Regions from separate parts of the Rhizobium sp. AB2/73 genome, predicted to be linked through region 2. Evidence: predicted binding sites of a transcription regulator. Region 2 holds the regulator's gene; each other region holds the start of a gene.
What was found. The regulator PhoB, encoded in region 2, activates phosphate uptake and scavenging genes when phosphate is short. The targets are predictions, from matches to a motif close to TGTCATNNANCTGTCAT.
Positions count from the first base shown of each region.

Region 1: a site for PhoB is predicted at 6,186-6,202, ahead of I8E17_RS30780 (Orn/Lys/Arg decarboxylase N-terminal domain-containing protein). Genes of this name have one in related genera too.
Region 3: a site for PhoB is predicted at 4,406-4,422, ahead of I8E17_RS26910 (DUF47 family protein). Genes of this name have one in related genera too.

Region 1 covers NZ_CP067073.1:1,012,690-1,022,733, forward strand. Annotated here, with positions in the region: gene I8E17_RS30755 (class I SAM-dependent methyltransferase) at 1-619, shown strand, start outside; gene I8E17_RS30760 (pyridoxal 5'-phosphate synthase) at 630-1,274, shown strand; gene dinB (DNA polymerase IV) at 1,367-2,464, opposite strand; gene I8E17_RS30770 (hypothetical protein) at 2,848-3,171, shown strand; gene I8E17_RS30775 (GNAT family N-acetyltransferase) at 3,201-3,761, opposite strand; gene I8E17_RS30780 (Orn/Lys/Arg decarboxylase N-terminal domain-containing protein) at 3,784-6,141, opposite strand; gene I8E17_RS30785 (NCS2 family permease) at 6,308-7,591, opposite strand; gene I8E17_RS30790 (adenine deaminase C-terminal domain-containing protein) at 7,708-9,486, opposite strand; gene I8E17_RS30795 (LacI family DNA-binding transcriptional regulator) at 9,476-10,044, opposite strand, start outside.
Region 2 covers NZ_CP067071.1:122,355-132,398, forward strand. Annotated here, with positions in the region: gene ppk2 (polyphosphate kinase 2) at 1-452, opposite strand, end outside; gene phoR (phosphate regulon sensor histidine kinase PhoR) at 726-1,952, shown strand; gene I8E17_RS00650 (substrate-binding domain-containing protein) at 2,137-3,171, shown strand; gene pstC (phosphate ABC transporter permease subunit PstC) at 3,234-4,715, shown strand; gene pstA (phosphate ABC transporter permease PstA) at 4,745-6,046, shown strand; gene pstB (phosphate ABC transporter ATP-binding protein PstB) at 6,062-6,877, shown strand; gene phoU (phosphate signaling complex protein PhoU) at 6,929-7,642, shown strand; gene phoB (phosphate regulon transcriptional regulator PhoB) at 7,674-8,357, shown strand; gene I8E17_RS00680 (GcrA family cell cycle regulator) at 8,548-9,075, opposite strand; gene I8E17_RS00685 (aspartate aminotransferase family protein) at 9,501-10,044, shown strand, end outside.
Region 3 covers NZ_CP067073.1:203,923-213,966, reverse strand. Annotated here, with positions in the region: gene I8E17_RS26940 (response regulator) at 1-196, shown strand, start outside; gene I8E17_RS26935 (hypothetical protein) at 443-610, shown strand; gene I8E17_RS26930 (oxalate decarboxylase family bicupin) at 704-1,951, shown strand; gene I8E17_RS26925 (hypothetical protein) at 2,727-3,020, shown strand; gene I8E17_RS26920 (NUDIX hydrolase) at 3,188-3,703, opposite strand; partial or broken gene I8E17_RS26915 (substrate-binding domain-containing protein) at 3,734-4,057, opposite strand; gene I8E17_RS26910 (DUF47 family protein) at 4,485-5,150, shown strand; gene I8E17_RS26905 (inorganic phosphate transporter) at 5,150-6,154, shown strand; gene I8E17_RS26900 (hypothetical protein) at 6,187-6,372, opposite strand; gene I8E17_RS26895 (hypothetical protein) at 6,409-6,564, opposite strand; gene I8E17_RS26890 (cytochrome c) at 6,708-7,265, opposite strand; partial or broken gene I8E17_RS26885 (four-helix bundle copper-binding protein) at 7,347-7,571, opposite strand; gene I8E17_RS26880 (amino acid ABC transporter ATP-binding protein) at 7,647-8,438, opposite strand; gene I8E17_RS26875 (amino acid ABC transporter permease) at 8,435-9,103, opposite strand; gene I8E17_RS26870 (amino acid ABC transporter permease) at 9,100-9,741, opposite strand; gene I8E17_RS26865 (transporter substrate-binding domain-containing protein) at 9,839-10,044, opposite strand, start outside.

The sequences.
Region 1 (10,044 bases), on a different replicon from region 2:
AGGCTCCTATGAGCCGGTCGACCGGCAGGTGACGGCCGTCGAGCCGTCTGCGTCCATGCGCGCCCAACGGCCGGCGCATCTCCCGGTCGCGATCGACGGAACGGCGGAACATCTTCCTTTTGCCGACCGGAGTTTCGATGCGGCAATGGCGACCTTCACGGTGCATCAATGGTCTGATCTCGACCGAGGGCTTGCCGAGATGCGGCGCGTTACCCGCGGCCCTGTCCTGGTGTTGAGCTGCGATCCGCATCTGCTGGAACGGTCGTGGCTACACACCTATGGGCCTGAAATGATTGCGGTCGAGGCACGACGTTATCCGGAGATGGATAGGATCGCGACCGCACTCGGCGGCAATGTGGAGATCAAGGCGGTGCCGATCCCGCTGAATTGCGTCGATGGTTTCGGCGAGGCCTATTATGGCAGGCCGGAGCGAATGCTTGATCCTGGCGCGCGGCTTGCCAATTCGGCATGGAGCTTTGTCGATGCCTCCGTTGGCGAGCGTTTTGTCGCCGAGCTCGGCCGCGATCTCACCGACGGATCCTGGGATCGTCGTTATGGCGCCCTCCGCACGCAGCCATTCTTCGAAGGCTCGCTGCGTCTCATTATCGCCAGACCATGAGGAGAGCGCCGTGAGAGACGAATTGCGTATACTCAAGTCCTTGGCCGGACCGTTTCCCTCGTTCGAGGCGGATCTGACACCTGACAATCCGCGAGACCTGTTTTCCGACTGGCTGCGCGATGCCATCGAGGCTGATATCAAGGAGCCGCATGCAATGGTGCTTTCCACGATCGACGAGAATGGCGCACCGGATGCTCGTGTTCTCATCCTGAAGAACCTCGACCAGCGTGGCTGGCACTTCGCAACATCAGGCAGGGGGCCGAAGGGCCGGCAGATTGCCGCCAATCCCTCTGTGTCACTCACCTTCTATTGGCCGCGGCTCGGGCGGCAGGTGCGATTGCGCGGCATGGCGTTTCAGGCCGAGGCGCATGAGTGCCATGCCGATTTCCGTGGACGCGCGCCGGGCGCCAAGGCCATTGCCCTGACCGAGCGGCAGAGCGAGGTTCTGGGTTCGTCGCAGGAGCTCGATGATGCATTGGCACTGCAGCATCGGCGGTTGCGGGACGAGCCCGATCTTGTCGCTGCAGATTGGGCGCTTTTCATCGTCATGCCGCATGAGGTCGAATTCTGGCAGGGCGATTCAGAGCGCCGCCACCATCGCTTGCGATATCGGCGTGAAAAGGCGCGCTGGCTGAAGGAGCGGCTCTGGCCTTGATGATTTTCGCTTTGATGGCCGCGGTTGTCCGTTTCCGTTGCTTTCGGTGGAAAGATTAGACCGCCACTGTGACCGCTGAGGATCAGCATCCCTCAGATGCCGAGATCGAGCTGGGGCTGTAAGCTCCCATCGTCGGCCTTTTCGTTCGTCAAAGACGAAAGCGTGATACCGAGCAGCCGGATCGGCCGCGCAAACGGGTAGACGCTTGCCAGAAGCGCCGACGCTGTCTCGAGGACAGCGCCGACGTCTGCGATCGGCGAGGAGCTTGTCCGACTGCGTGTCGCCTGGGTAAAGTCCGAATATTTGATCTTCACGGTCACCGTCTTGGCGTTGAAACCGCCTGCTTCGCAGTAGCGCCAAACCTTCTGCGCAAGCGGCCGCAGTTCCGCCGTTGCCAGCTCTAGATGGTCGATATCCTCAACGAATGTGTCTTCCGCGCCTATGGATTTGCGAACCCGGTCCGGCTTTACCTGGCGCTCGTCGATGCCGCGGGCGATACCGTAGAAATAAGGGCCTGCCTTTCCAAAATGCTCCTGCAGGAAGGCGAGCGATTTCGATTTCAGATCCAGCCCGGTTTCGATGCCATATTTATGCATCCGCTCGGCGGTCGCCGGCCCGACGCCGTGGAATTTCTTGACGGGAAGCGTTTCGACGAAGGCCGGGCCATTCCTTGGTGTAATGACAGCCTGGCCGTTCGGCTTGTTGAGGTCGCTTGCCATTTTGGCGAGGAACTTATTGTAGGAAATGCCGGCCGAAGCATTGAGGCCGGTGACCTGCTTGATCTTGGCCCGGATCTCCAGCGCGATCTCGGTGGCGATTTCCATGCCCTTGTGGTTCTGGGTGACGTCGAGGTAGGCTTCGTCGAGCGACAACGGCTCGATCATCGAAGTATATTCGGCAAAGATCTCGCGGATCTGCTGCGACACCGCCCTGTAGACATCAAAGCGCGGCGGCACGAAAATCAGGTCCGGACATTTGCGTTTTGCGGTAACCGAAGGCATCGCCGAATGAACGCCGAAGGCGCGGGCCTCGTAGCTTGCGGCCGCCACGACGCCGCGTGCAGCCGACCCGCCGACCGCAAGCGGCTTGCCGCGCAGCTCCGGATTGTCCCGCTGCTCGACCGATGCATAGAATGCATCCATATCGACATGGATGATCTTCCGGACAGTGGTCGAGCTGGTGTCGTTCATGGCGGTCTCGGTCATTACACAGTAGCTTCAGAGCGGTCCGTTATTGCGGAAGCTGAAACAAATGCGGAACATATCATCCTCGATGACGATATCAAACCGGCTCGGTTGTCTTGCTAGGAAGAGGTGAGGAAATTGCCGCATGCCAGGCATGCCGCAAACGCTACCTTGAGATGCGCGCAAGGCTTCTTATCTCTTGTCCGTCCCCCAATACGGAGCCTCAAGATGGGCCAAATCGCCACCGATCCGCTTTCCGACCTGCTTATGGAGATCCTCCCGCCCGAGCATGACGAGGAGTCCCGAGCCGATGGCACCGCATGTCTGTGCTGCCGCAGGCTGCGGTCGGCAAGGAAGATGGACGAAGACGGCTGCGGCATATGTGACGAATGCCTGGCACCATGATCGACGGCGCGCCGCAACTGCTGCCCGCTGAATTGTCGGGCTTCGAACATGCGCTCGCGAAGCTGCCTGACGGCTATTCGGAGGGGCATTTTCAAGGTCGCCCCTGGGGTGTGACGGTCAAGCGATCGGCCGACGGGAAACGGATCTGGCTCTATGGCGAAGAGCTTGGCGGGACCGATGTCGTCAGCTTTAATCTGTACATGCTCTCCGGAGCAAACCTCTCCCTCAAGCCCTGCGAAATGTCCTCGTCGAAGGTTGTGAATTTCGTCTTGGGCTTCAGGCCAGCTCAAACGCAGCATCCGGCCTAAGCGCGCGGCAGCCAATAAGCGGCTCTGCTTCAGCGGGTGGAGAGCGGCGGTGGAGGCGGCTGCGTGGTGGAGCCGGGACCGAGCGAGCGCTGGACCATTACGGTATCGGCCCAGCGGCCGTAGCGATAGGCAACAGCCGGCAGCAGACCGACCCGAATAAAGCCGAAGCGTTCGTGCAAGGCGAGCGAAGCGACGTTGTCCGCGTCGATATAGCCGATCATCTGCCGGAAGCCGGCCGCCGCGCAGGCGTCGATCAGTCCGCGCATGAGCAGGCTTCCGACACCCTGGCCGACATGGTCGTGATGCACATAGATCGAATGCTTGACGGTATAACGATAGGCGGGGCGCTTGCGAAAAAGCACCACATAGGCATAGCCGACGACCTTCTCACCCTCGATCGCAACGACATGCGGGAAGCGGCGGTCCTTCAAATTCTTGCGCCGTTCGCGCAGATCATCCGGCTGCGGCGTATCGCCATCATCGACACCGGCTTCGACTCCGCGGTGAATATGGCGGCGATAGATAGCCAGCATGGCATCGACGTCGCTCTCCCGGGATGGGCGAACGATGATTGTTTTATCCTGCTTCATGTCCGAACCTGAATTTCCAAGCCTATTCCGCGACAACGTAGGTATAGAGGCGGATCTTGCCGGATGCATCGACCTCGCGATAGAGGCCTTGGATCTCCACCTCGAAGCCGGGGAAGGTGTTGAAGCAGGTTTCGAACATCTTGAGATAGTCGATCATGGGCTTTGCCTGTTCGGTCAGGCGCTCGCCGGGCACGATGGTCGCAATCCCCGGGGGATAGACGACGAAGGGTGTGGTCGCGATGCGGCCGGCAATGGCGTCGATCGGCAGATAGTCGACATCGTTGCGCACCAGGCAGCGCGCGGCATCGTGCGGCGACATGGCGATCGGCGGCAGGTGTTCGGCGGAAAACTGCTTCGTCTGCAGGGCGCTCACATCGGCCTGGCGGAAGAAATTGTGCATGTCAGCGCAAAGATCCCGCAGGCGCACGCCCGCATAGCGACCGGGGCGGCGGCGGTAGAATTCCGGAATGGCCTCTTCCAGCAGCGCGTTGTCGTCATGAAGCTTTTTAAAGGCGACAAGGCCGCTGATCAGGGTGCCGGCCTTGCTGGCTTCGACACCGGGTGTGAGCAGGAAGAGCAGCGAATTGAGGTCGTTCTTTTCCGCGACGATCCGGTTTTCGCGCAGATATTGCGCAACGATAGGCGCTGGAATGCCGTGTTCCGTATATTTTCCACTTGCTCGATCAAAGCCGGGGGTAAGCAGGGTGAGCTTGTTCGGGTCGGTCATGGCGAAACCCGGCTCCATGCCGGAAAAGCCATGCCATGCCGCATCGGGTGTCAGGTGCCAGAAGGCGGGATTGGTGGCGAGCTGATCGGTCGCGACGCTCTCCCAAGGCACATCGTGCACAGCGCCGGGGCTTGCCACATCAGGAATCGCGACCCGATCCGGCACGAAGGGCTCGAAGAACCAGCGGCGTTCGGGACGATGCTCCTTCTCCTCGAATTCACGCCGTACGGCGCGGATTTTCTTGCGCAGTTCGATGCCGAGGCGGATCGTGTCGTCCCAAAGCACTTCGCCCGAACGGCCCTTCATCATCTGCGCGCCGACGTCGAGCGAGGCAAACAACGGATAGAAGGGCGAGGTCGAGGCGTGCTGCATGAAGCTTTCGTTGAAGCGACGATGTTCCACGCGGCGTTTCTGGCCGGTGATGTGCCTATCCTTCATGTGGATCTGCGAGGCCTGCGAGAAGCTTGCGAGTTGCTTGTGGGTCGATTGCGTGGCGATGATCCCGGGCGCATCGGGGCCGAGGTCCGAAAGGCCCATGGCAAAGCGCCCGGCATAAAGCGGGTGAAACTTCATGAAGCCCGCCCATGCCTCGTCGAAGAGGATGTAGTCGCACAGATGTCCGATGCGCTTGAGGATCATCTCGGCATTGTGGATGGTGCCGTCATAGGTGCATTGCTCCACGACCGCGACGCGGAACGGACGCGGCTTCTTGTAGGCTTCCGGATCTTTTACCAGCGGATGGGTGCGGATACGCTCGCGCAGCGCGTCCTCGTCCATGGTGGCGAAATCCATGGGACCGATCAGGCCATAGAGATTGCGTCTGGTCGGCAGGTAGATCGGAATGCCGCCCGAGATCATCAGGGCGCCGTGATGGGCGGCCTTGTGGTTGTTGCGATCGAACAGCACGAGATCGCCGTCGGTGACGAGGGCCGAGAGCGCGACCTTGTTGGACGTGGAGGTGCCGTTCAGCACGAAATAGGTCTTTTCGGCGCCGAAGATCTTGGCCGCCTCCTTCTGCGCGGCGAGAGCCGGTCCCTCGTGGGTCAGAAGGTCGCCGAGATCGAGCACGGAGTTGTCGAGGTCGTCGCGGAACACCGCTTCGCCGAGATGCTCCATGAAGACCCGGCCGATGGGGCTGCGGCTGTAGAAGATGCCGCCATTGTGCCCGGGGCAGGTCCAGAGGTGATTGCCCTCCTCGGCATAATCGACCAGCGCGCCGAAGAACGGCGTCTTCAGGGTTTCGGCATATTGCTTGAGCCGGCTGATGAGGCTTTTCGCGATGAAGGCGGGCGTTTCCTCGGAGAGGAAGACGTAACCGTCGATGAAATCGAGGACCTCGACCGGCACATCCTCGAAGCGCTTGCGGCGGATCAGGAGGATGATCGGGAATTCCAGGCCGCGCCGGCGCATGAGGTTGATGAGGGCGGCCGTCTTGCCTTCGAGGCCCTTCTTGCCCCAGTCCACTAGCATGCAGCCGATCGCCGCGTCGGTCTGCACGGCGATCTCGGCATCTTCGAGATTGCGCGCGCGCACCACCTCGAAACCTGAGCGTTCGATCTCCTCGACGATCTGATTATAGCGGGCGCCTTCCAGGTCCTCATTGTCGAAGGTTGGCGTCGCGAACAGAAAGTTGAAACGTCTGAAATAATCCATGTCGATACCCGCTCTTGATCTGGGATGAGGTGTCGGCGCATTTCATGACATGGATGTGACAGAATAGAGGACGTTCCAAACCGTATTGATGGCCACCGCCGGTCACGTCGCCGGCCCGCCGTTTCATGCCGGATCGCGGGTGCGCAACTTATGGATTTGTGGCCGCTCAGTGAGCGGCCACGGTCCAGAAATAATAGGCAAGCGGGATGGCGAGAAGATACATGCCGATGGACACCTGCCTTGCTTCTCCCGATAAGACCTTGACGATGACGTAGAACAGCAGTCCTCCGGCGATGCCGGTTCCAAAGCTGTTGGAGACCAGGGTCAGAAGGACCATCATCAGGGCGGAGAGACCGTCGGAGAAATTCTCCAGGTCGACACGCTTCAGCGCGCTGAACATCGACATGCCGACGAGGATCAGGGCGGGTGCCGTGGCGGCCGCCGGGATCATCAGCGCGATCGGCGTAAAAAGCAAAGTGAGCGCGAAAAGGGCTGCGGTTGCAAGTGAAGCAAAACCGGTGCGTCCGCCGGCTTCCGCGCCTGTCGCGCTCTCGACGAGCGCCGTGGCGGAGGGAATGCCGAGCAGCGGACTGATGGTGGCGGCAATCGAATCGACGAGGAACGGCTTGCCCAGGTCCGCCATGTTGCCTTCTTCATCGACCAGGCCGGCCTTGGCGCCGACGGCGAGCGTCGTGCCCAGGGTCGAGAAGAATTCGGATGCGAAGAAGGCGAAGAGATAGGGGAAATATTCGATCTTCAGCGCACCAAGGAAATCGAGCTGAAGGCCGATCTCAGAGATGCCGTGCGGCGCTCCGAAGAATGCGGCGGGCACCTTGGTCACGCCGAGCGGAATGCCGAGCAGTGTGCTCCCCAGGATCGCCCAGAGGATTGGTCCCGGCACTTTGCGCCCGCGCAGGAAGACGGCGAGGAAGATGCCGAAGACGGCGATGATCGCCTGTCCCGAGTTGAACGAACCGAGCATGAGCGCGTGGCTCTTGGCGTTGACATCGACGAGACCTGCATTCTTGAAGCCGAGAAGCGCGATGAACAATCCGATCGCCGCGCCCAGTCCGAGCTTGATCTGGGCCGGAACCATGCGGGCGATGACCTGGCGTACACCGAGGACGGTCAGCAGAACGAAGACGACACTCGACCAGAAGGAGATGGCAAGGCCAGTCTGCCAGGGAATATGCTCCACGGCTGCCATCGTCGGCCCCACCAGAACCGAGCCGCCAATGCCCGGCCCCACCACGAAGGGCATATTGGCATAAAACGCCATGAACAGGGTCGCGCCGATGATGACGAGGATCGTTGCCGTCGTTGCGGCGGCGCGGTCGATGCCACCGGCGGAAAGCAGGGAAGGGATCACGACGAGGAGATAGGCCGCTGCCAGGAAGGACGTCATCCCGGCAATGATTTCCGTCTTCGTGTTGGTCTTACGCTCGCCCATGCGAAAGTAGGTCTTCCACCGCGGCTCTGACGTATCACCCGACTGCCCGACATTCGTAGTTGAGGTCATTGGCTATATCTCCTAAGTCGGCAAATACCGCCGTTTGGCTGGTGACCTCAGTTTTGGCTTGCAGCCAGAAGCGGTCTGATGTCCTGGGTGGTTCCGTCGGTCAGCCCGAGATCGGTGACATGCGGGCCGGGGTTACAGGCAAGGCTTGCTCCGACGACCGCCTTGAAGGTGCGAATGGGCGGCATCCAGTCAGCTATCGCATCGGCCGCGGCGCGCAGCCTGGCAAAATCGTCGGCCACCTCCTTTGCGGGCGCATCCGACAGCAAGCCGCAGACGGGCAGGGGAAGCACCGCCGTCACCTCGCCATCGGCCGCCGTCGCCATGCCGCCGCCGGCGTCGATGACGGCATTGGCCGCCGCAGCCATATCCGTGGGGTCGCGGCCGAAGGCGGTGAGATTATGGCTGTCATGCGATATCGTCGTCGCCAAAGCACCACGCCAATGGCCCCAGTCTTCCAGGATGCCGATGACGGGTGTCGACTCTTTTCTTCCGTGGCGGTGAATAACAGCCATCAGCAGCATATTGTCAGGCAGAACGAGCTTGTCATTTTCGACCTTGACGATTGCCTCTCCCCATTTCGTGAATCGTGGGCTGACAATCGTGTTGACGCGAGCATCAGTCATGCCCGGCAGCTTGATCTCGAAATCCGTGGCGGAAAGCCTTTCGACCTTTACGGTGCCGCGATAGGCATCCGAGGGCGTGTACTCGCTGGCTCCAACGAGGCTGCCGCTTCCTGCGACCTCGCGTCCCGATGCAAAGACGCGGTCAACCGTAATCTTTTCGAGATCGGAGAGGATGACGATGTCAGCGCGGCGGCCGGGTGCCACCAATCCCAGATCATGGCGGTTCAGCCACATGGCGGCGTTGAGCGTGGCGGCGCGGATGGCATCGATCGGCTTCATTCCATAGCCGATCAGGCGTCTGAGAACGGATGACATCGCTCCCTCATTCACGAGGTCGTCGGGGAAGACGTCATCGGTGCAGATCGTCAGCGTTTGCGGCAGATGCGGCAGCTTTTTCAGCACGCCGACGACGTCAGGCAGAACATAGTCATGGGAGCCGCGCAACTCGATGGTAAGGCCAGCCCGCAATTTCGCCAGCAAGTCCTCGCCCGAGGTGAGCTCGTGATCGGATTGGATGCCTGCGGCAACAAAGGCCTGCAGTTCCGCGCCTTCGAGGCCGCGGGCATGGCCGCAGACGCGCTTGCCGCTCGCAAGTCCGGCATCGAGGATGCCGCGCATCGGCTCGCTGCGCTCAAGGACCCCTCGCATGTTCATCACTTCGGCGACACCGGAAATCTCCGGCCAACTCAGCATGGTTGTCATTTCGCCTGAGCGGAATTCCGCTCCGGCAAGCTCAAGGCCAGGTGCCGAGGGGACGCAGGAGGGCGCCAGGGTCAGGAAGCGCAGCGGCGATTGCCGTGTTTCTTCGAGCGCCCACCGAATACCGTCGAGGCCGGCGACGTTGCCGATTTCATGCGGGTCCCAGCAGACCGTCGTCGTGCCCTGGGGGACGACAGTTTCCGCGTATCGCCTTGGCGTCACCATCGAGCTTTCGACGTGCATATGCGTGTCGATAAATCCGGGCGCGATGAAGCGCCCTGAAGCGTCGATGGTCTGCTTTGCGTCGTTCCTTGTCCCCGAGGCATGGACGCTTGCGATCAAGGGGCCGACAAGGCCGATATCGGCCGGCCTCATTTCCGAGGTCGCGACATCGACGAGTGTTCCGCCGCCGATCAGCACATCGAACGGCTCAAGGCCCAATGCCGCCCGGACGGCGCGATCGCGCAGCTCGGATGAATGGAGGTCGTGGGGTTCATTCGGCATGTCTGCCTCCCTTGGCGAAAGCGGATGGGCGCGCGGTGGATTGCCGCAAGACGAGTTCCGTCGGGAATATTCCGCTGGTGTCGGTTTCTCCGGCAACGAAGGCGAGCGCATGGTTCGCCACGGTTTCCAGATCCTGCCGGACGGTCGTGAGCGGCGGAGAGACGATTTGAGCCCACATCAGATCATCGAAGCCGGTGAGCGATATGTCTTCCGGAATGCTGAAGCCCCTGTCCTTGACGGCAATGGCAAAGCCGACGGCGATGGCGTCATAGGCGGCGGCACAGGCGGTAAAATCCCGCAGATCGAGCTCGCGGCCGAGAGCGCTGCCGGCCTCGAACGTCGCATCGCTGTGTCGTAATGCCAGTTCGACGCCGGCTTTGCGGAAGATTTCGCGCATTCCCTCGACGCGCTCGCGCGCCACCAGCGAATTTTCCGGACCAGCGAGGATAAGGATGCTGTCATGACCAAGCTCGAGCAGATGGCGGGCGATCAGGCGCCCGCCTTCACGATGATCGCTGGCAGCGATGTTGCCGACCGTGGCGGCGCTGTCGATGACGG
Region 2 (10,044 bases):
TCAACGCCGGCGCGGTTGTACCATGAGCGGTCGAAGAGCACGAATTCGCCCGCCGTCGGAAACTGGGCGACATAGCGCTGGAAATACCATTGGCCGGCCTCGCGATCGGTCGGCTTCGTCAGCGCCACCACGCGCGCCAGACGAGGGTTCATATGGGCTGACGTCGCGGCGATCGAGCCTCCCTTGCCGGCCGCGTCACGCCCCTCGAAGAGCGCCATCACTCGCTTGCCGGTCGCCTGCAGCCAAAACTGCACCTTGATGAGTTCGATCTGCAGCGCTTTCAGCTCGTCGAGATATTCGTCTTCCTTCAGCTTCTTCTTGTAGGGATAGCCGCCCGAGGTCAGCGCCTCGTCTTCGATCCAGCTCGGCAGGACGGGGTCATCGACATCGAATATGCGCTTGATGCCATGGATATCCAACTCTACCGCCCGGCTTTCTGTCTTCTCCCCCATATGTCGGCTCCTCGGCTGTTTACACGGCGTTAACCCTACCGCTGGCAGCGGTAAAAAAGCTTGGCCAGGAAACTGGAACTTTTGTTCAATAGTTTCAAGCCCTTTACGGCTACCCTCCTTTGCCGGCTACATTTATTTTTGTCAGTTACTGGCTTCTGTGGATAGAGCCGAATACTTCTGTCATGAATTGCAGATAAGACGCGGAATCCAGCGTTCTATGATGGCAGGCGAAGGACGGCGCAGTTGGAAGACGAATGGTCATTTGTCAGGAGGTTGGCAGTTCGGCTGCGGCAGGAGAGTGCCATCCTCGTTCTGGCGACGCTGATTGCCGCACTCGCCCTGGTCGAAGGCATCAACACCGGCGCCGTATTCTGGATCTGGGCGATCGTCATGATTGTCACGCTGCTTCGCCCGCCGCTCGTCGAGCGGGTCGAGGTGCCGTCACAGGCCGAGGCGCCGCCCGTCGATGCGCAAGCCCTGTTGCGCACCGCCTTTGCGGGACTGGCGGCACTCGATATGCCAGTGCTGATCATCGACCGAGAGGCGTCCGTGCTGGTACAGAACATGGCCGTCGAAAAAGCCTTCGGTGCCTTTCCGATCGGCGCACATATTTCCTCGAAGCTGCGTTCGCCGGGCCTGCTCGACATGGTGCGCGAGACCATCGCGACCAATACGCCGAACCAGATCGAACATTCCGAGCGCCTGCCTTCGGAACGGGTTTATGTCGTACGCATCGCACCGATAGATCTGCCGGAGATCGACAGGGAGGAAGATGCGCTCTTCCTGCTCTCCTTCCGCGACATATCGGAGCTGCGCCACATCGACCGCATGCGATCCGATTTCGTCGCCAATGCCAGCCATGAATTGCGCACGCCGCTGGCGTCGCTGCGCGGCTTCATCGAGACGATCCAGGGACCTGCCAAGGCCGATCCGAAGGCGCAGCAGCGTTTCCTCGGCATCATGCTCGACCAGACGACTCGCATGAGCAGGCTGGTCGACGACCTCCTGTCGCTGTCGCGCCTGGAGCTGAAGTCGCATATCGCGCCGGATCAGAAGGTGGATCTCGTACCCCTGCTCGGCCATGTGCGAGACTCCCTGTTGCCGCTGGCCGGGGATCTCGATGTGAGCATCAATCTGCATTTGCCGGCGGGCAAGGTGGAGGTATTGGGAGATCGAGACGAACTGGTGCAGGTCTTCGAGAACCTGATCGAGAATGCCTGCAAATACGGCCAGGAAGGGAAATCGGTCGAGGTTTCGCTGCTGAATAATGCGGGCCAGGCCGTCGAGGTCGTCGTCTCGGACAAGGGGCCTGGAATACCCGCGGAACATGTGCCGCGCCTGACCGAGCGCTTCTATCGCGTTAACGTTGAGGATAGCCGGTCCAAGAAGGGAACCGGTCTCGGGCTTGCCATCGTCAAGCACATTCTGACCCGCCATCGTGCCAGACTGATCGTCAAGTCGGAAGTCGGAAAGGGAACCGACTTTACGGTTCGCTTCTGACAAGCTCTACCTGCCCCGGTTTGGGTGGCAATTTATCCAAATTATATCAGGCATATAGCCTGTCATAATTGTTTCACTCGCCTGACATAAAAGGGCGGTGTTTTCGCCAGTAAGAATGGACTGCTGAAAAAGTGGATGTGGCCTCCACCTCGGCGCTCTTCAAAGCTCATCAGGGGGATTCGTTGTGAATGCTTTGAAAATATCCATTCTTGCGCTGGTTGCATCGGTTGCCCTTGCCGGCACTGCAACCGCTCGCGATCAAATTCAGATCGCCGGTTCATCGACCGTATTCCCATATGCCAAGATCGTGGCCGAAACCTTCGGCGAGACCTTCACCAACTTTAAGACCCCGGTGGTCGAGTCCGGCGGCTCCGGAGCCGGCCTGAAGGAATTCTGCAAGGGTGTGGGAACGGATTCGATCGACATCGCCAATTCGTCGCGTCCCATCAAGGGCAGCGAAGTCGCAGCCTGCAAGGCTGCCGGTGTCGCTGACATCCAGCAGGTCAAGATCGGCTATGACGGCATCGTCTTTGCTTTCGACAAGAGCAATCCGGATATCAAGTTCGAACCGGTCGATCTCTACAAGGCGCTCGCTGCCGATGTCGTCGTCGATGGCAAGCTCGTCGCCAATCCTTATAAGAAGTGGTCTGAGATCAATCCATCGCTGCCGGATTTTGAAATCGCCGCCTATATTCCGGGCGAGAAGCATGGCACCCGAGAAGTTTTCGAAGAGAAGGTGCTTGCCGCCGGCTGCAAGGCTTCCGGCGCGGCCGATGTCATCAAGGCAGCCTTCTCCGACGCCGCTCAGCAGGCCAAGAAATGCATTGCCGTGCGCAAGGATGGCGCCGCCGTCGATATCGATGGCGACTATCCCGAGACCTTGGCCCGCATCAATGCCAACAAGCATGGCATCGGCGTGTTCGGCCTGTATTTTTTCCAGAACAACGCCGACAAGCTGAAGGTCGCCACCGTCAGCGGCATCGTACCCTCGGGCCAGACGATCGCCGATGGCACCTATCCGGTATCGCGGCCGCTGTTCTTCTACGTCAAGAAAGCCCATCTGGGTGTCGTCCCGGGGCTCAAGGAATATGTCGATTTCTTCACGAGCGATCAGATGATCGGACCGGACGGCCCGCTGGCGGAATATGGCCTCGTGCCGGCGCCGAATGCTGAGCGCGACCAGATCCGCAAGGATTTCGCGGGCGGGAAGATCATGTGACTGCTGAAGGGTCGGGCACCGGGGCGGCTTTCCGCTGCCCCGGGGTTCGCCGGGGAATGGGAATGAGTGTATCGCTGCTGCTGCTCTGCTTGTCGGTCTTCGGCGCCTCCGCTTTCGTGCTGGGGCGGGTGAGGGCGGCTGCGCTGTCGGGCGGCAGGTCTTCGTCCATGCATTCCCGCCTCGGCTATCACGGTGCCTATGCCGCCATATGGGCGGTACTTCCGCCCCTGGCGCTCGTCTGCGTCTGGCTGATCGTCAGTCCCATCGTCATCGACCGGCTGGTGACCAAATCCTTTCCCGAGGAGGTTCAGTCTCTGCCGCCGGCTGAGCTCAATCTCAGCTACGGCATGGTGCGCAGCATCGCCCGCGGCATGCGCATGCTCGACAGCCAGGAGCTTGCCGATATCGATGGCGGCAAGGCCGATCTTCAGTTGCTGCTGGCGCAGAAGGGCGTTCCACTTGCCGTGCGCCCCACGGGCTACATGATCGAGGCCGCGAATAGATATAATGGCATGCGCGAATTGAGCCGCATGGTCATGGCGGCGGCGGCGATCGTCCTGTCGTTGCTTTGCGCGGCCCATGGCCTTCGCGCGATTGCGCCGCGTTTTCGCGCCCGCAACCGGGTCGAGCAGGTCATCCTCGGAGCCCTGATCGTTGCCTCCTCCATCGCGGTGCTGACAACGGTCGGCATTGTCGTTTCCATGCTTTCGGAAGCGGCGCGTTTCTTCAGCATGGTGCCGGCCAGCGAGTTCTTCTTCGGTGCTGTCTGGGACCCGCGCTTCACCGGCGCGGGCGCGCAGACCTCGGGCACTTTCGGTCTGATCCCGCTCCTGGCGGGCACGGTCTATATCGGCTTCGTCGCCATGCTCTTTGCCGTACCTATCGGCCTGTTTGCCGCGATCTACATGGCCGAATATGCCTCGGCTCGCGTCCGCTCCATTGCCAAGCCGATGCTGGAGGTTCTGGCCGGCATTCCGACAATCGTCTACGGCTTCTTCGCTCTTGTCACAGTCGGCCCCTTCCTGCGCGATATCTCCGCCGAGATCGACGGGCTGATGACCGGAAACTACAGAAGCTTCATCGAGGCGCAGAGCGTTTTGACGGCCGGCTTTGTCATGGGCGTGATGCTCATCCCTTACGTTTCGTCGCTGTCGGACGATATCATCATGGCTGTGCCGCGCTCGCTGCGCGACGGCTCGCTCGGGCTTGGCGCCACGCGGTCGGAAACGGTCAAGCGCGTGCTCCTGCCGGCCGCCCTTCCGGGCATCGTCGGCGCGCTGCTGATGACCGCGTCGCGGGCGATCGGCGAAACCATGATCGTGGTACTGGCTGCAGGCGTTGCCGCGCGCATGCAGCTCGATCCCTTCGAACCGATGACGACGGTCACGGTGAAGATCGTCAATCAGCTGACCGGCGATCTGGAGTTCACTTCGCCGCAGACGCTCGTCGCCTTCGCCCTCGGCATCACGCTGTTCTGCCTGACGCTGTGCCTCAACGTCTATGCGCTCTACATCGTCCGTCGATACAGGGAGCAATACGAATGAGCAACGCCGTATCTTCCTCTCAGCTCAACATGCCGCGCGGTCTGACGCCGGGTGCGTCTGTGCACCGAGATATCGGCATTAAGCGGCGTTATGCCGCCGAGCGTCGCTTTCGCGCCTATGGGATGACCGCCGTCATCTTCGGTCTCGTCTTCCTTATCATCCTGGTCTCGACCGTGGTCCGCACAGGCTATACCGCCTTTGTCCAGACTTCGATCAACTTGCCGATCGAATTTACCGAGAAGGTAATCGACCCGACGGGTAAGCGCATGAACGATCCGAAGGTGCTGATCGTTGCCAATTACCCCGTGCTGGTGCGCGATGCGCTGGTGAAAGCGCTTGGCATCGATCCGGCCAATCGCACGCTTGCGCGCGAGGCGATGGCGATGGTGTCGGACAGCGCCAGGATCGTGTTGCGCGACAGAGTCGTTGCCAACCCCTCGATCATCGGGACGACACAGAACGTCACATTCCTGGCCAGCGCCAACATCGATTCCGCCAACAAGGGGCAGATCGATCTGACCGTCAGCGAGAAGGATCGCAAGATTTCCGACCGCCAGGTCGCATGGATGAAGCAACTCAGCGAAAGCGGCGCGCTTCACAAGGCCTTCAACAGCGGTCTCTTTCTGTCGGGCAATTCGAGCCGCCCCGAAGCGGCCGGGCTTGGTGTCGCGCTGATCGGCTCGCTCTACCTGATGCTGACCGTTCTCGTACTTGCCTTGCCGGTCGGCGTTGCTGCCTCGATCTATCTGGAAGAGTTCGCACCGAAGAACCGGCTGACGGATCTGATCGAGGTCAACATCAACAATCTCGCTGCCGTCCCCTCGATCGTCTATGGCCTGCTGGGTCTCTCGGTCTTCATCAACATGATGGGGCTGCCGCGCTCGGCATCGCTGGTCGGCGGCCTTGTACTGAGCCTGATGACGCTGCCGATGATCATCATCGCCACGCGCTCCGCCTTGCGTGCCGTGCCGCCGTCGATCCGCAGCGCGGCGCTCGGTCTTGGCGCATCGCGCATGCAGATGGTCTTCCATCATGTTCTGCCGCTTGCGATGCCCGGCATTCTGACGGGCACGATCCTCGGGCTTGCCCATGCGCTCGGCGAGACCGCGCCGCTGCTTCTGATCGGCATGGTCGCCTTTGTCGCCAACTATCCGGCATCGCCGCTCGATCCTTCGACGGCGTTGCCGGTGCAGATCTACATGTGGGCGAGCGAAGCCGAGCGGGCGTTTGTCGAAAGGACGTCCGGCGCCATCATCGTCCTTCTCTTCTTCCTCGTCGCGATGAACATCGGCGCCATCTTGTTGCGCCGCCGCTTCGAGCGGCGCTGGTAAGGGAGGGCGCATGAAATGAACATGATGACGGAAGCTGCCAGCGAAAAAGCCTTGGCCAAGAAGATGACGACGATCCCTTACAAGATGATCGGCCAGGACGTTTCTGTGTTCTACGGCGACAAGCGGGCGCTCTTCGACGTCAATCTGAAGATCCGCGCCAATACGGTCACGGCCCTGATCGGCCCTTCCGGCTGCGGCAAGTCCACCTTCCTGCGCTGCCTCAACCGCATGAACGATACGATCGAGACCTGCCGCGTCACCGGCAAGATCACGCTCGACGATCAGGATGTCTACGACGACAGCATCGACGTGGTGGAATTGCGCGCCCGCGTCGGCATGGTCTTCCAGAAGCCCAACCCGTTTCCGAAGTCGATCTACGAGAACGTCGCCTACGGCCCGCGCATCCATGGCCTGCATCGCTCAAAGGCCGATCTCGAGCATATCGTCGAAACCAGTCTGCAGAAGGCCGGTCTCTGGGGTGAGGTGAAGGATCGGCTCCACGATGCCGGCACGAGCCTTTCGGGCGGCCAGCAGCAGCGCCTCTGCATCGCGCGCGCCGTCGCGGTCAGCCCGGAGGTGATCCTGATGGACGAGCCGTGCTCGGCGCTCGATCCGATCGCAACCGCCAAGGTCGAGGATCTCATCCACGAGCTTCGGGAGAATTTCACCATCGTCATCGTGACGCATTCCATGCAGCAGGCCGCCCGCGTCTCGCAGCGTACCGCAATGTTCCATCTCGGCCACCTGGTCGAGGAGAACGACACCGATAAGATGTTCACCAACCCCGACGATTTCCGCACGCAGGATTACATCATGGGCCGTTTTGGTTGATGATGGCAGGCGCGCGGCTCCTTTCACACAGTTCACCTTGAGGATAGAAAAATGGTCTCCACTCACATTCTCTCAGCCTATGACGAAGACCTGAAGTTCCTGACGCGCCGCATTGCCGAAATGGGCGGCCTGGCCGAGCAGATGGTTAGCGACAGCGTACGCGCGCTAGTCAACAGCGACGCGGCCCTGGCCCAGAAGGTCATCTCCGACGACGTCGTTCTTGACCATGCCGAGCGCGAAGTTGGCGACAAGGCGATCGTCACCATCGCTCGCCGCCAGCCGATGGCAGCGGACCTGCGCGAAATCATGGGCTCGATCCGCATCGCCTCCGATCTGGAGCGCGTCGGCGACCTCGGCAAGAACACCGCAAAGCGCGTTATCGCCGTGCAGGGCACCGGCGTTCCCCGCCGTCTCGCCCGCGGCATCGAGCATCTCTCCGAACTGGCGCTAAGCCAGCTCAAGGAAGTTCTCGATGTCTACGCGACCCGCTCGCCCGATAAGGCCGTGTCGATCCGTGAACGTGACGAGGAAATCGACGCCATGTACACCTCGCTCTTCCGCGAGATGCTCACTTACATGATGGAAGATCCGCGCAACATCACCACCTGCACGCATCTTCTCTTCTGCGCCAAGAACATCGAGCGCATCGGCGACCATGCCACCAATATCGCCGAGACGATCTATTACATGGCGACCGGTGCTCAGCCGGAAGGCGAGCGCCCGAAGGACGATACCGCCAACACCGTCGGCGCAGTGACGGAATAATCTGGAAGCGAAGAAAGGAGACCATAGGCGCATGGTTCCGAGAGTTGCTGTTGTAGAAGACGAGGAAGCGCTCAGCGTTCTGCTGCGCTACAATCTTGAGGCCGAAGGCTTCGAGGTCGACACGATCCTCAGAGGCGATGAGGCCGAGCTGCGTCTCCAGGAGCGCATTCCCGATCTCCTGATCCTCGACTGGATGCTCCCCGGCGTGTCCGGCATCGAGCTCTGCCGCCGGCTGCGTATGCGGCCGGAGACGGAGCGCTTGCCGATCATCATGCTGACGGCCCGCGGCGAGGAAAGCGAGCGCGTGCGCGGGCTTTCGACCGGCGCGGACGATTACGTCGTCAAGCCGTTCTCGACGCCGGAGCTGATGGCCCGCGTCAAGGCGATGCTGCGGCGCGCCCGTCCGGAGGTTCTCTCCACGGTGCTGCGTTGCGGCGATATCGAGCTGGACCGCGAAACCCATCGCGTCCATCGCAAGAGCCGTGAAGTGCGGTTGGGGCCGACGGAATTCCGCCTGCTGGAGTTCCTGATGTCCTCGCCAGGCCGCGTCTTCTCGCGTTCGCAGCTGCTCGATGGCGTATGGGGGCACGATATCTACGTCGATGAACGCACTGTCGACGTCCATGTCGGCCGTCTGCGCAAGGCGCTCAATTTCTCCAATATGCAGGATGTCATCCGTACCGTTCGCGGCGCGGGCTATTCCATGGAAGCCTGAGCGGCTTGCCGCTCGGGTGTTACCATTACAGCGCCACGCGTCTTTCAAGACGCGTTAAGGTCGCTGTAACATCTTAAAATGCTGCATAATTTTCCCTTAAATCGATTCCGATTTAAGAAATTATGCAGGAGCGGCGGAAATAGAAAAACGGGCCTCGAGGGGCCCGTTTCTCTTTGTCTTGCTGGAATTTTCAGCCGTTGTTGCGACGGCGGTCATGCACCGGCTGGTAGGCCATGCGCTGATGATAGGTGCAGTAGGGCGACGAATCCGGGCTGTCATTGCCGCAGAAGTGGAAGTCGTCCTTCAGCGGGTCCCCGACCGGCCATTTGCAGGTGCGTTCCGTCAGCTCCGTCAGGCCGAGGCGGCGGGAGATCGGAACGACGACGTTCGATGCCGGGCGATACTGAATTTCATTGACGGAATCGATCTCGATCTCTTCCTTCAGCATGGTTGCGCCCTGCTGGCGGGCGACCACGGTGCGGGTAGCGACGCGCGAGCCGTAGGTCGTTGCGCGAGGAGCCGCGGCACTGCGCTTTGGCGTACGCGCCGCAGTTGCCGTGCCGCCTGCCTTCGCTCGGCCAGGAAGGTTCAGGCGGTGCACCTTGCCGATGACGGCATTACGGCTCACGCCACCGAGCTGCGCAGCAATCTGGCTGGCGCTCAATCCTTCGGACCATAGCTTTTTCAGCTTCTCGACGCGTTCGTCTGTCCAATTCATGCCCTGTCTCCGCTGTCGCGTTTCCGATGGCAGAATCCCTCACCATTGCCTCGCATGGGAACGAGGCGCGAAACGCTCTAAAATTGTGGTGACTAGTTCCGCCGCATGCAGTCTAGCAATTGCTTTTTAACCTAGTGTGAGGCTGACTCCGTGACAAGAGTCGCGAGAATCTTGAGGAATCGATTTCGAGGTTTTCCCCAACTTGCTGCCCAGGCGTGGCATTTCTGCAATAGGCGCCGCCGAACCTATCTCTTTTGCCCGCAAGCGCTATCTCGCACCTGCCAAAATGCCAGTTTTGTTGACATCGCGGTGCAAAACATCAATAGTGCCCGGGCCGCCGCAAGGCGGCATTTTTGATTTTTTCGGACCCGTTTCATCAAATGGAAGCGATCGGTCCTTAAAGTTGTGATCGAGGAGATATGGCCATGGCCGAGACCACGCCGCTTTATGACACCTACATGCGCGCTCCCCTGCGGTTCGAGCGAGGTGAAGGCGTCTGGCTGGTGACCGAAAGTGGTGAACGCTATCTCGATTTCGCCGCCGGCGTCGCGGTCAACTCGCTCGGTCACGCCCATCCTCATCTTGTCGCCGAGCTGAAGGCACAGGCCGACAAGGTCTGGCATCTCTCCAATCTTTATGAGGTGCCCGGTCAGGAGAAGCTGTCGAAGCGGCTGACGGAGGCGACCTTCGCCGACAAGGTATTCTTCACCAATTCGGGCGCCGAGGCGCTGGAATGCGCCATCAAGACGGCGCGGCGTTATCAATTCGCCAAGGGGCATCCCGAGAAGTTCCACATCATCACCTTCGAGGGCGCCTTCCACGGCCGCACCATCGCGACCATCGCCGCCGGCGGCCAGGAGAAGTATATCGAGGGCTTCGGGCCTAAGGCACCGGGTTTTGACCAAGTGCAGTTCGGTGATCTCGATGCCGTGCGTGCCGCCATCACGGATGCGACGGCCGGAATCCTGA
Region 3 (10,044 bases), on a different replicon from region 2:
GTCTGGCCTTAGCGGAATCGAGCTGCAGGCTGAATTGAACAGGCGCTCAGACCGGCCGCCCATGATCTTCGTCACCTCCTACAAGGATGAGCGGACACGAAAAAGAGCCATGAACGGCGGCGCCGTTGCAGTCCTCGGCAAACCGGTCGATGTCGAAAGACTCATCGGATGCCTCGAGTCCGCACTCGGCCATTGACGGCCGGAAGGCAATCGAAAGGCGACCTGCCCTCTTCGGACTGATCCGGCCCCTTGCAATCATCCATCTGCTGATCGTGTCGACGCGTCACCGTGCTAGCGCGGAGGCTGACCAGCGCGCGTCGATATCTTGTATTCGCTGATAGGCATATACCTTTTGCGAGACCTGGCTAGACCTAGGTATAGATGTGCGGTTGCCCCTGCGGTTGTAGCCTCTTGTCATCATATTCGTCGACAGGAGGAGACGATGTCCGGACTTGAAGCGAAGCATGCCGTCTTGGCCCTTCTTGGGAACGGTGTCACCGGCTCGACTTCGATCAATCTCGAAAACGCCATTGCTCCGATGCGCCGTTCGCCCCGGGTCGCAGTGGCGATCCCTCGTATTCGTATTGGCGTCTACGCCGTCGGCAAGTGACGCCCTAGCAGCCGTCAGGCACTCGCTCTTCGAAGCAATAGCTCAAGCCTCGGCGGACTATCACCATCCATTCACGTCAAGGGAGTAATAGCAATGGAATCTCTATCGAGACGCTCGGTCCTTGCCCTCGGAGCCATGGGAAGCGCGGCGCTTGCGGCCGGTGCCGCCCAGGCGGCCACCTTCGGCAATCCCGATCAGCCAGCCGAGGGCGCGATCAATGCAAATCCGGCTAGCCTTTCGGATCCCGGTCCGAGGAACCCGGCACTCGGCGAACAGTTCCCCTCGTTCCAGAGCCCTCCGGCAACCGATATCGGCGACATGCAGCTCTTCTGGGGATCCTTCAACAACGCCGCCAAGCGTATCCAGAACGGCGGATGGGCTCGTCAGCTCACCAAGGCCGATTTCGCCATCTCGGAAGCCGTGTCGGGCGTCAACATGCGTCTTGGCCCAGGCGGCGTTCGCGAACTGCACTGGCACCGCGCGGCCGAATGGGCGATCATGACCAACGGAAGCTGCCGCATCACCGTTCTCGACGCACAAGGCCGCGCCTATGTGCAGGATGTGGGAGTGGGCGACCTCTGGTATTTCCCTGCCGGCTTTCCGCACTCATTGCAGGGGCTCGGTCCTGACGGCTGCGAATTCGTGATCGTCTTCGACCAGGGTGATCAGTCCGAATACAACACGCTGCTTGTGACGGACTGGTTTGCGCATACGCCGCCGGAATTGCTTGCCAAGAACTTCGGCGTCCCGCAAGATACCTTCAAGAACATCCCGCTGCAGGATCTATGGATCTTCCAGGGCAAGGAACCCGGCCCGCTTTCCGCCGATCAGGATGCCGTTGCCTCGGGCGGCCTGCCGCCCTACCCCTTCACCTACAGGCTGACCGCTTCAGCACCGGTGAAGCAGAACGCTTCCGGCATTCTCCAACTTGCCGACAGCAGTGTCTTCAAAGTCTCCAAGACGATCGCCGCTGCCATCGAGACGATCAAGCCCGGCGGCGTGCGCGAAATGCATTGGCATCCGAATGCCGACGAATGGCAATATTGGATCAAGGGCGAAGGCCGCATGACGGTTTTCGATGCTGGTCCGCGCAGCCAGACCGCCGATTTCCGGCCGGGTGATGTCGGCTACGTCAAGAAGAGCCAGGGGCACGTGATCGAGAATACCGGCAAGACGGATCTGCAATTTGTCGCCGTCTTCAAGGTGCCGGAATATCAGGAAATCGGCCTGTCGTCCTGGCTGGCCCATACGCCGCCGGCGCTCGTCGCACAACATCTGAATGTCAGCCTCGCCGACATTGCAAAGTTCCCCGCCGATCAACCGGGCATCATGCCGCGCTAACACCCGAGTGGTCGCGGCGCAATCAGGCGCCGCGACAGCTTTTCCATTATGCCTTCCCGACGGGAGCGGGAAAAAAGATTCTGTCGCAAATCGGTATTGCGCGTGCGGATGGGAGCCATGCACCGGGGCTCAAGCAGCGCGCACGCTTGCCGAATATTCATTACAGGCCCGCGCCAGATCGCAGGCTTCGCCGGTGTCGCCGAAATAAACGCCCGGCGCTGATAGCGAAAGGACCGCGGACTGGTGTCGTTGTCGTCCATTACAGTTAAGGACCGGTCCGAATCCATTTGGGAAGTGGAGCACCGCGACTTTGGAAATGCCGCGACGTTCCATCGCGGCAGCGAAGGCCGGCGGCACCAAATGTTGATGAATGTCGATGCGTCCGTGTTTTCGATCAGGGTCAGTGCAGCCTGAAGGGTGACTTCCTGGTGGCGCTCTGGTTCCAAGAGGTCATCAAGCTCACCCGAAATCCGTCGCTGGGATAGCCGTTTCGATTTCGGCGTGCTTAGACGAAAAGGAATGAGGTCTCATCTTGGAAATCGGCTGAGGTGCTCATGGATAATTTTCCAGTTGCCGTCCTCGTTCCGCAAGGCCGCTGTAGCACGACCTTACCCTCAAGGCGCTTACCGGCGACATCCGCCTTTCAGCGAAATCCATGGATGCCGCTGAAAGGCGGATGATCTGCTCGACAGCAATCCAGCGCATGTGCCATGCACATTTGGTTCCAAAGTATCGATGGGATATCTAGCGGCGACGGTCACTGGATGGAGGATATATGTTCAAAGCGGTCTCTGACAGCGCTGCTGCCGCCGATGGAGGATCACTGGCATTGTTTGTGGAACGACTTGATGGAGAATTGGAACAATTCGTCATCAATCGTTCCTTCGCTTCGCGTGGGACACCCGCCTATAACAAGGTTTCATCGAACCTTCGGTCTCTCTCCGCAGACAATTGCCGGGCAGTCGCTGCCGCTCTTGAACCTCTCTTGGCAATAACCCCATCGATTCATCCATTGGCGGATTTCATCGAAACGCTTAAGAGACAGTCCAAAGAAACAATCCAAGACTGAGAACGAAGTGATTGAGGTGACTGCAGGCCGGCGCGGAGGCTGAGGCAGTGTCCACGAACCTGAACTATAGAAATTGTTCAGGTAGGCTGCGGGCGAGAACATTCCGAAGTCTGTGTGATCAGATGTCGGCCAGGACCTGTGGTCCTGAAGATTTTGATTTTCAACGTTTATTTTCGCTGAGGCCTAAAGTTGATGAGCAGAGATTTGAGCTCAATTTCACGTACTCGTCTAGCCGCCTCGTCGAGGCTGACCCAATCGATCCGCCGCTGGCCTCGCTCCTTGAACTCATTCCGGATCTCTTTCACTTCCACTTGAAACAGGTCAACGACGCATGGCACGACTTTTCCGTCGTCAAGTTCCTTCAGATAGGTATATCGCCCGATCGGCGCTCTTCTCACCTTGCCGCGAACACCAGCTTCCTCCCAGGCTTCGATGGCGGCTGCCTCGTGAGGCTCCTTGCCTTTCATGGGCCAACCTTTCGGCACGATCCAGCGCCCGCTTTCACGCGAGGTAATCACCAGAACTTCGATCTCGTCACCGCCCTCCTTGTAGCGAAAACAAAGCGCGCCATATTGGTTTCGAAACGCACTGGAAAACAGCTGTTCCGGCGTGCGTGCCAGCTGTTGCAGCAGGTGCTTTGATTTGGGGAATGTTGGCTTGCCGCTGTCTTTTTTTGATGTCATGTCATTCAACTTATCAGCCTATCCAGCGCCCTATACTCCTCTAACCGAGCTTCCCCACGCCAATTCGGCGTGCAATGTTACGGAATGGCCTTCGAGCCTGTCCGATGACGGGCTCTCGCCCAGCCATGTCACAGCCTGCCGTGCGATTGCCACCACGGGCTGAGCAAAGGTCGTCAAGTCATAGAACGAGCATGAGGCCTGTTCAATATCGTCAAAGCCGACGACGCAGAGCTGATCCGGGATCGAAAGCAAAAACTGGTGCCGCGCCGCGTCCATGAGGCCGCAAGTCAGCAGATCGGCTGCACAAAACACCGCGTCCGGTCGTTCGCTTCGGATCAGCAGCGACCTTCATAGGCTCGCCTTCGATGAATCTTCTGAAACCTGCCGAAACAGCACAATTGCGCTTTCGCCTGACAGCCGCCTTGGCGGCGCCGACATGACGGTCGGCGTCCGGCCCAAGGATCTTCACCTGGCCGGCGGCGCGATCGATGCGGCTTTCAGCGCGAAAATGCGCATCCAGGCGATGGAGCTCGTCGGGGCGGAGAGCTACGTCTACGCACTCTGGCGGACAAACCATCCTCTTTCGAATTTCGGGGCGGTCTCGGATCGCAATGCACACCGAATGCGTGGTTACCGCTTCCAGGGGAGCCTGTATTTCTTCGACGGTCAACGGGAACAGATTAGACCGCGCAGTTCAAATCTTGTGATGAGGCTGTCAGAGAGCGTCGTTTTGCGGATGTCTCGGCTTTCCATGTCGGGCCTCGTCATTTATGACGGATTTATGACAACGCCGTTTGGAGTGCGGAAAGTGAACTGGTTTCGTAGACTGATGCCGAGAGAAGACCGTTTTTTTGATCTTTTCTCTCGACATTCGCGCGCGATCGTCAGCGCGGCGGAAGCTCTGAACGAATTGCTGGCTGGCAAAAACACGGAGCAGCACTGCCAGCGCATCGTAGAGCTCGAGAACGAGGCTGATGACATCACGCGCGAAGTTCTGCTTGCCACTCGGCGCAGTTTCATCACGCCCTTTGACCGTGGCGACATCAAGGATCTCATCATGTCAATGGACGATGCAATCGACATGATGCACAAGACGGTCAAGACGATCCGGCTATTCGAACAGGACAGCTTTGATCCCGGTATGCAGGAAATGGGCAAGGCGATCGTCGAGGCTGCAAAACTGGTAGCCGAGGCAATCCCTCTCCTCGATCGCATGAGTGCCAATTCTTCTCGCCTCAGCGCGCTCACCGAAGAGGTCGTAAAGGTCGAGGGCCGCTCCGATGAGCTACATGATCAAGGTCTAAAAGATCTCTTTCGCCGGTATGGCGGCACCAATCCAATGGCGTACATCATCGGCAGCGAGATCTTTGGTGAATTGGAGAAGGTCGTCGACCGTTTCGAGGATGTCGCCAATGAAATCAGCGGCATCGTAATCGAGAACGTCTGATGGAGGCCACTCTCGCTTTCCCATTGCTGGTGGGGCTCATCGCGGTGGCATTGTTCTTCGATTTTTTGAATGGGCTGCACGATGCCGCCAATTCAATTGCCACCATCGTCTCGACCCGGGTCCTGCGACCGCAATATGCCGTGTTATGGGCCGCATTCTTCAATTTCATCGCTTTCCTGTTCTTCGGGCTCCACGTCGCCGAAACCCTCGGCACCGGCATTATCGATCCCAACATCGTCACGCCACAGGTCATCTTCGCCGCCCTGATGGGGGCGATCATATGGAATATCGTGACCTGGGTACTGGGCATCCCATCAAGCTCATCGCATGCTCTGGTCGGTGGCCTCGTCGGTGCCGGCGTGGCGAAGATCGGCATGGATGCCATTGTTTGGTCCGGCCTGCTGAAGACGGCCGGTGCCATCGTCATGTCGCCACTGCTTGGCTTTGTGCTCGCGCTCTTCCTCGTGCTATGCGTGACATGGATATTCGTTCGCCAGACGCCTTTCGCCGTCGACAGCACCTTCCGCGTCCTGCAATTCGTCTCCGCTTCTCTCTACTCCCTCGGCCATGGCGGAAATGACGCCCAGAAGACCATGGGCATCATCGCCGTACTGCTCTACTCCCAAGGTCATACCGGAGCGGAGTTCCACGTACCCCTGTGGGTGGTGTTATCCTGTCAGTCCGCGATGGCGCTCGGGACACTGTTTGGCGGTTGGCGGATCGTGCACACGATGGGCTCGAAGATCACCAGGCTCAATCCAATGCAGGGATTTTGCGCTGAGACCGGTGGCGCGTTGACCTTGTTCGCCGCGACATGGCTTGGCATCCCGGTCTCGACGACCCATACGATCACGGGCGCAATCGTCGGTGTCGGTGCCGCACGGCGGATCTCGGCCGTTCGATGGGGATTGGCGAGCAATATCGTCGTCGCATGGATAATAACCCTGCCCGCGGCAGCTGCTATCTCGGCAATAGCCTACTGGATCACGCGCTGGGTGGGATAGACCCGCCAAGCCCTATTGCGCAACCGCGAGGCTCAGTCCCCTTGCCCGCCAGTATCGTCCTTCTGCTTGCTTTTCTTGGAAGACGGCTTCTCTCCCTCTTTCATGGCCGGTGGGATTGCCGGCCTTTCCACCGCACCGGTCGCGCCCTCGGTCTCCTCATATTTCCCCGGTCGCGAGCGAGGGGGATCCGCCGTCTCTTCATGCTTCCGCTTCGTCATGACAGCCTTTCCCACGTGATCATCCGCCGGACGGAACTATTTCCGCTCGAGATGGTTCCCAAGCATCGTCTGGATGATCGGAAGATTGGCATTCCGGATCTCGAATGCGACGTTGCAGTTATCGATGCCGGGAGCATGGGTCTGTAGGCAGAAGAAGCGCGCGACGCGCTGGTGCAAAAAAAACGCGCTCATCGACGACTGCCTTGCAGGCATGACGTGCCCCACCGTCACGAGTTGTGCTCGAATATCGACCCGTTGAATGATCGACCCGCAATCTACCTCGGTTCGGCGTCAATAGACTCAGGGGTGAGGAGCCGGCGCTATCGTCCGACGCCTCACGGGCTTGCCCTGAACCTTGCATGGCAGGTCGTGCAGGTCTGCAACATGAGGTGAAAGACGTGCTCCGCAGACATAGCCGACAGCTCCTGCTCGCTTGCGGCATGAGTGCCGAACGGGCCGCCGCCCATGGCTTCTCCGGGCTTCATACGCATGCTGGCCGACATCGGTCCGGGGTTATTCTGCGCGGCGGCGTCGAGCGCGACGGCATAGTCGCGCAGGTCTTTCGCGACGCGGTCGAACCGCTCGCGCTCCTCAAGAATGTTCGGCATGGCCTTTGATTGTGGGCTGACCGTCTCCGATGCAAAGTGGCCGGAGAGAATGGTACCCGATCTGTCGCGGATAGTGTCTGCCGCCCATTGGAACTCGGCGGCCCTATAGCTTACCGGATCCTTGAACATGCCGGAGATCGTCTTTGCCGCCGCGGCCATGGCCTTCATATCAGCTTGCCGGAGCGCCACGGCATCCTCGGTTGCTGACGCCGAAGCCACTGTCACGAGGACCGCTACCACGGCGGAGAGCAGTCCGAATATGTTTACGAAAAGCGTCCGTCTCAAGGCTGCATTCCGAATCCCTCATGCTGCTTGCTATGGATATCCCCTCTCTTTTGGGCAGCAAGAGGGCGCCCCCTCCCCTGATCACGCCGGCATTTTACGGCGGCTCTCGGCACAGCGGCGGCAGGCACCGACATAGCCGCGCATCTCGCCTATCCGCTCGCAATCCTCCGCGCATTGGGCACAGATTTGGGCACATTTCCGGCAGACATGTTTGTAGCGCTCCGAGCCGGTCAGCATGAAATGTGCAGACGTCGGGCAGCTTTCCACGCAAGCCATCATCAACTTGAAGCGCGGCCTGGTGTGCTCTGTGCGAGCCGCCGGCCCCAAACACCTCCACCGGAGCAATAACCCGGCCTGGCTCAAGCCGTCCTTGAGGCGACATCAGAGCAACATCGACGCGCCCCGGTCGAGATAGGTATCGAGGAATTGCTCTAGGCGAGGATTTCTCGGCTTCTTGAAGACCTCCTGAGGTGGCCCGCTGAACAGCACCTTGCCGTGATCGAGAAAGATGATCTGCTGGCCGACGGTCGCGGCGAAACCGATTTCGTGCGAAACGACGACCATGGTCATGCCCTCGGCCGCCAGGTCGCGCATGACGTTCAGGACTTCGCCCGTCAGTTCCGGATCGAGGGATGAGGTCGGTTCATCGAACAGCATGATCTTCGGCTTCAAAGCGAGGGCGCGGGCGATCGCCACGCGTTGCTGTTGTCCGCCGGAAAGCTGCGAGGGATAATGCCCTGCTCTCGCCTCGAGCCCGACCTTGACGAGTTGCGCCATGGCCGCATCCTCGGCCTGCTTACGGCTCATCTTGTGAACCGTCTTCAAGGCCTCGCTGACATTGCCGAGCGCCGTCATATGCGGCCAGAGATTGAATTGCTGGAACACCATGCCGATCTGGGCGCGGATCGAACGATTGGTAGTCGCCGAGACACGTTCACGCCGTCCTTGAGCATCCTCGGTGAAGCCGAGGACCTCGCCGTTGATGGAGATCGTCCCGCGCGTCGCCTCTTCAAGAAAAGCCATGCATCGTAAAAGCGTGCTTTTGCCCGAGCCGGATGGACCGATGAGGCAGGAGACCTGTCCCGGCTCGATGGCAAGATCGATACCGTGAAGGACCGTGGTCTCTCCGAATGTCTTGATGAGATTCCTGACTTCTATAGCGGGGACGCTCATGCGTTGAAAAACCTGAATCTGGAAAGTTTCGTTTCGGCAAGGTTGCCAAGCCAGCCGGTGACTTCGACGAGCACCCAGTAGAAGAGCGCCAGCGCGGACAGCGCCTCGACGAAGGCATATTGCTGCGATCCGATCGCACTGAGCGTCGCCGTCAATTCCGGCACGGTGATGATGGAGAGGACCGCCGTCTCCTTCATCAGGATGACGGTCATGTTCACGCAGGGCGGCAGCACCAGCATCGTCATCTCCGGCAGGAGAATGCGCCTTATGATCTGCCCGCGCGTCAAGCCGACGCATTCGCCAGCCTCGATATGGCCTTTCGGCACGGCGCGAAATCCGGAACGGAAGATTTCGCTGAAATAGGCCGCGCCATAGATCGAAATGCCGATCAGTCCCGCCGGCACGGGATCAAGCTCGAGGCCGACGAAAGGGCCGCCATAATAGACGAGGAAGATCTGGATGAGAAACGGCGTGCCGCGCAGCACCGCCACGACGGCACCAAGCACCTTGTCGACGACCACGCCGCCATATTGCCGGGCGACCGCCATCAGGAAGCCGATAATGGCAGCGGCGATGGTGCCCACGATCCAGATCATGATCGTGACGCCGGCACCGCTGAGGATGGCAGGCCATTGGCCGATGAGGACGTTGATATCGAAGGTCATCGCGCTACCCCCGGCAATCTGCTTTCGATCAGGCCGCCGGCAAGCGCCACCACCCAGTTGATCACGAGATAGATGAGGCCAGCGGCCGCGAAGATCTGCAGCGGCAGGAAGGTGCTGCCGGCAAGATCCTGGGCCATGCGGGTGAGTTCGACGATGCCGACAACGGAGACCAGCGACGACGCCTTCAGGATAAGGATCGCCTCATTGACGAGAGCTGGGAATGTGAGACGCAGCGCGATCGGAACCTTGATGCGGCGGAAGATCTGGCGTGGTGTCAGCCCGACCATTTCCGCCGACTCCACCAGGCCCAGCGGCACGCTGGCAAAGCCGCCACGCAGGTTCTCTGCCTGGTATGCGGCCGTGCAGAGCGACAGGCCGATGATGGCGGCAACGATGCTCGGCACGTTGAGGCCGATAGCCGGAAGCAGATTATAGATCAGCAGCAATTGCACCAGCAGCGGCACGCCGCGGAAAAAGCTGATGAAAAACTGGGCAGGTCGCACGAAAAGGCTACGCCCCGTCAGCAACATTCCCGAAATCAGGATCGCAATTGCAAAACCGATAAGGATCGACACAAAGCTGATCGTCACCGTGTAGATGGATGCCTGCAGAAGCAATCCAAAGAGCTCGATGGACATTGTTAAGTGTTCGCCCGCGTGGTGACCAGGAAGCTGGGATCTCGCTCATCGGCCGTGCCCGGCAGCAAAGCGGGCACGGCCGATTTCCGAGGGCTGATCAGAATGCCGGGTCCTTGACGGCGTCAGGCGTGTCGAAGCTTGCGCCGAACCACTTCTTCTGCAGCGTCGCCATGCGGCCGTCAGCCTTGATCTTCAACATGGCTGCATCGATGGCGTCCATCAACGGTGCGTGATCGGCGTCCTTCAAGCCGATGAAGCCGAAATAGGACTTCTTGCCGAAGGGCGGCAGCACGACTTCGAACG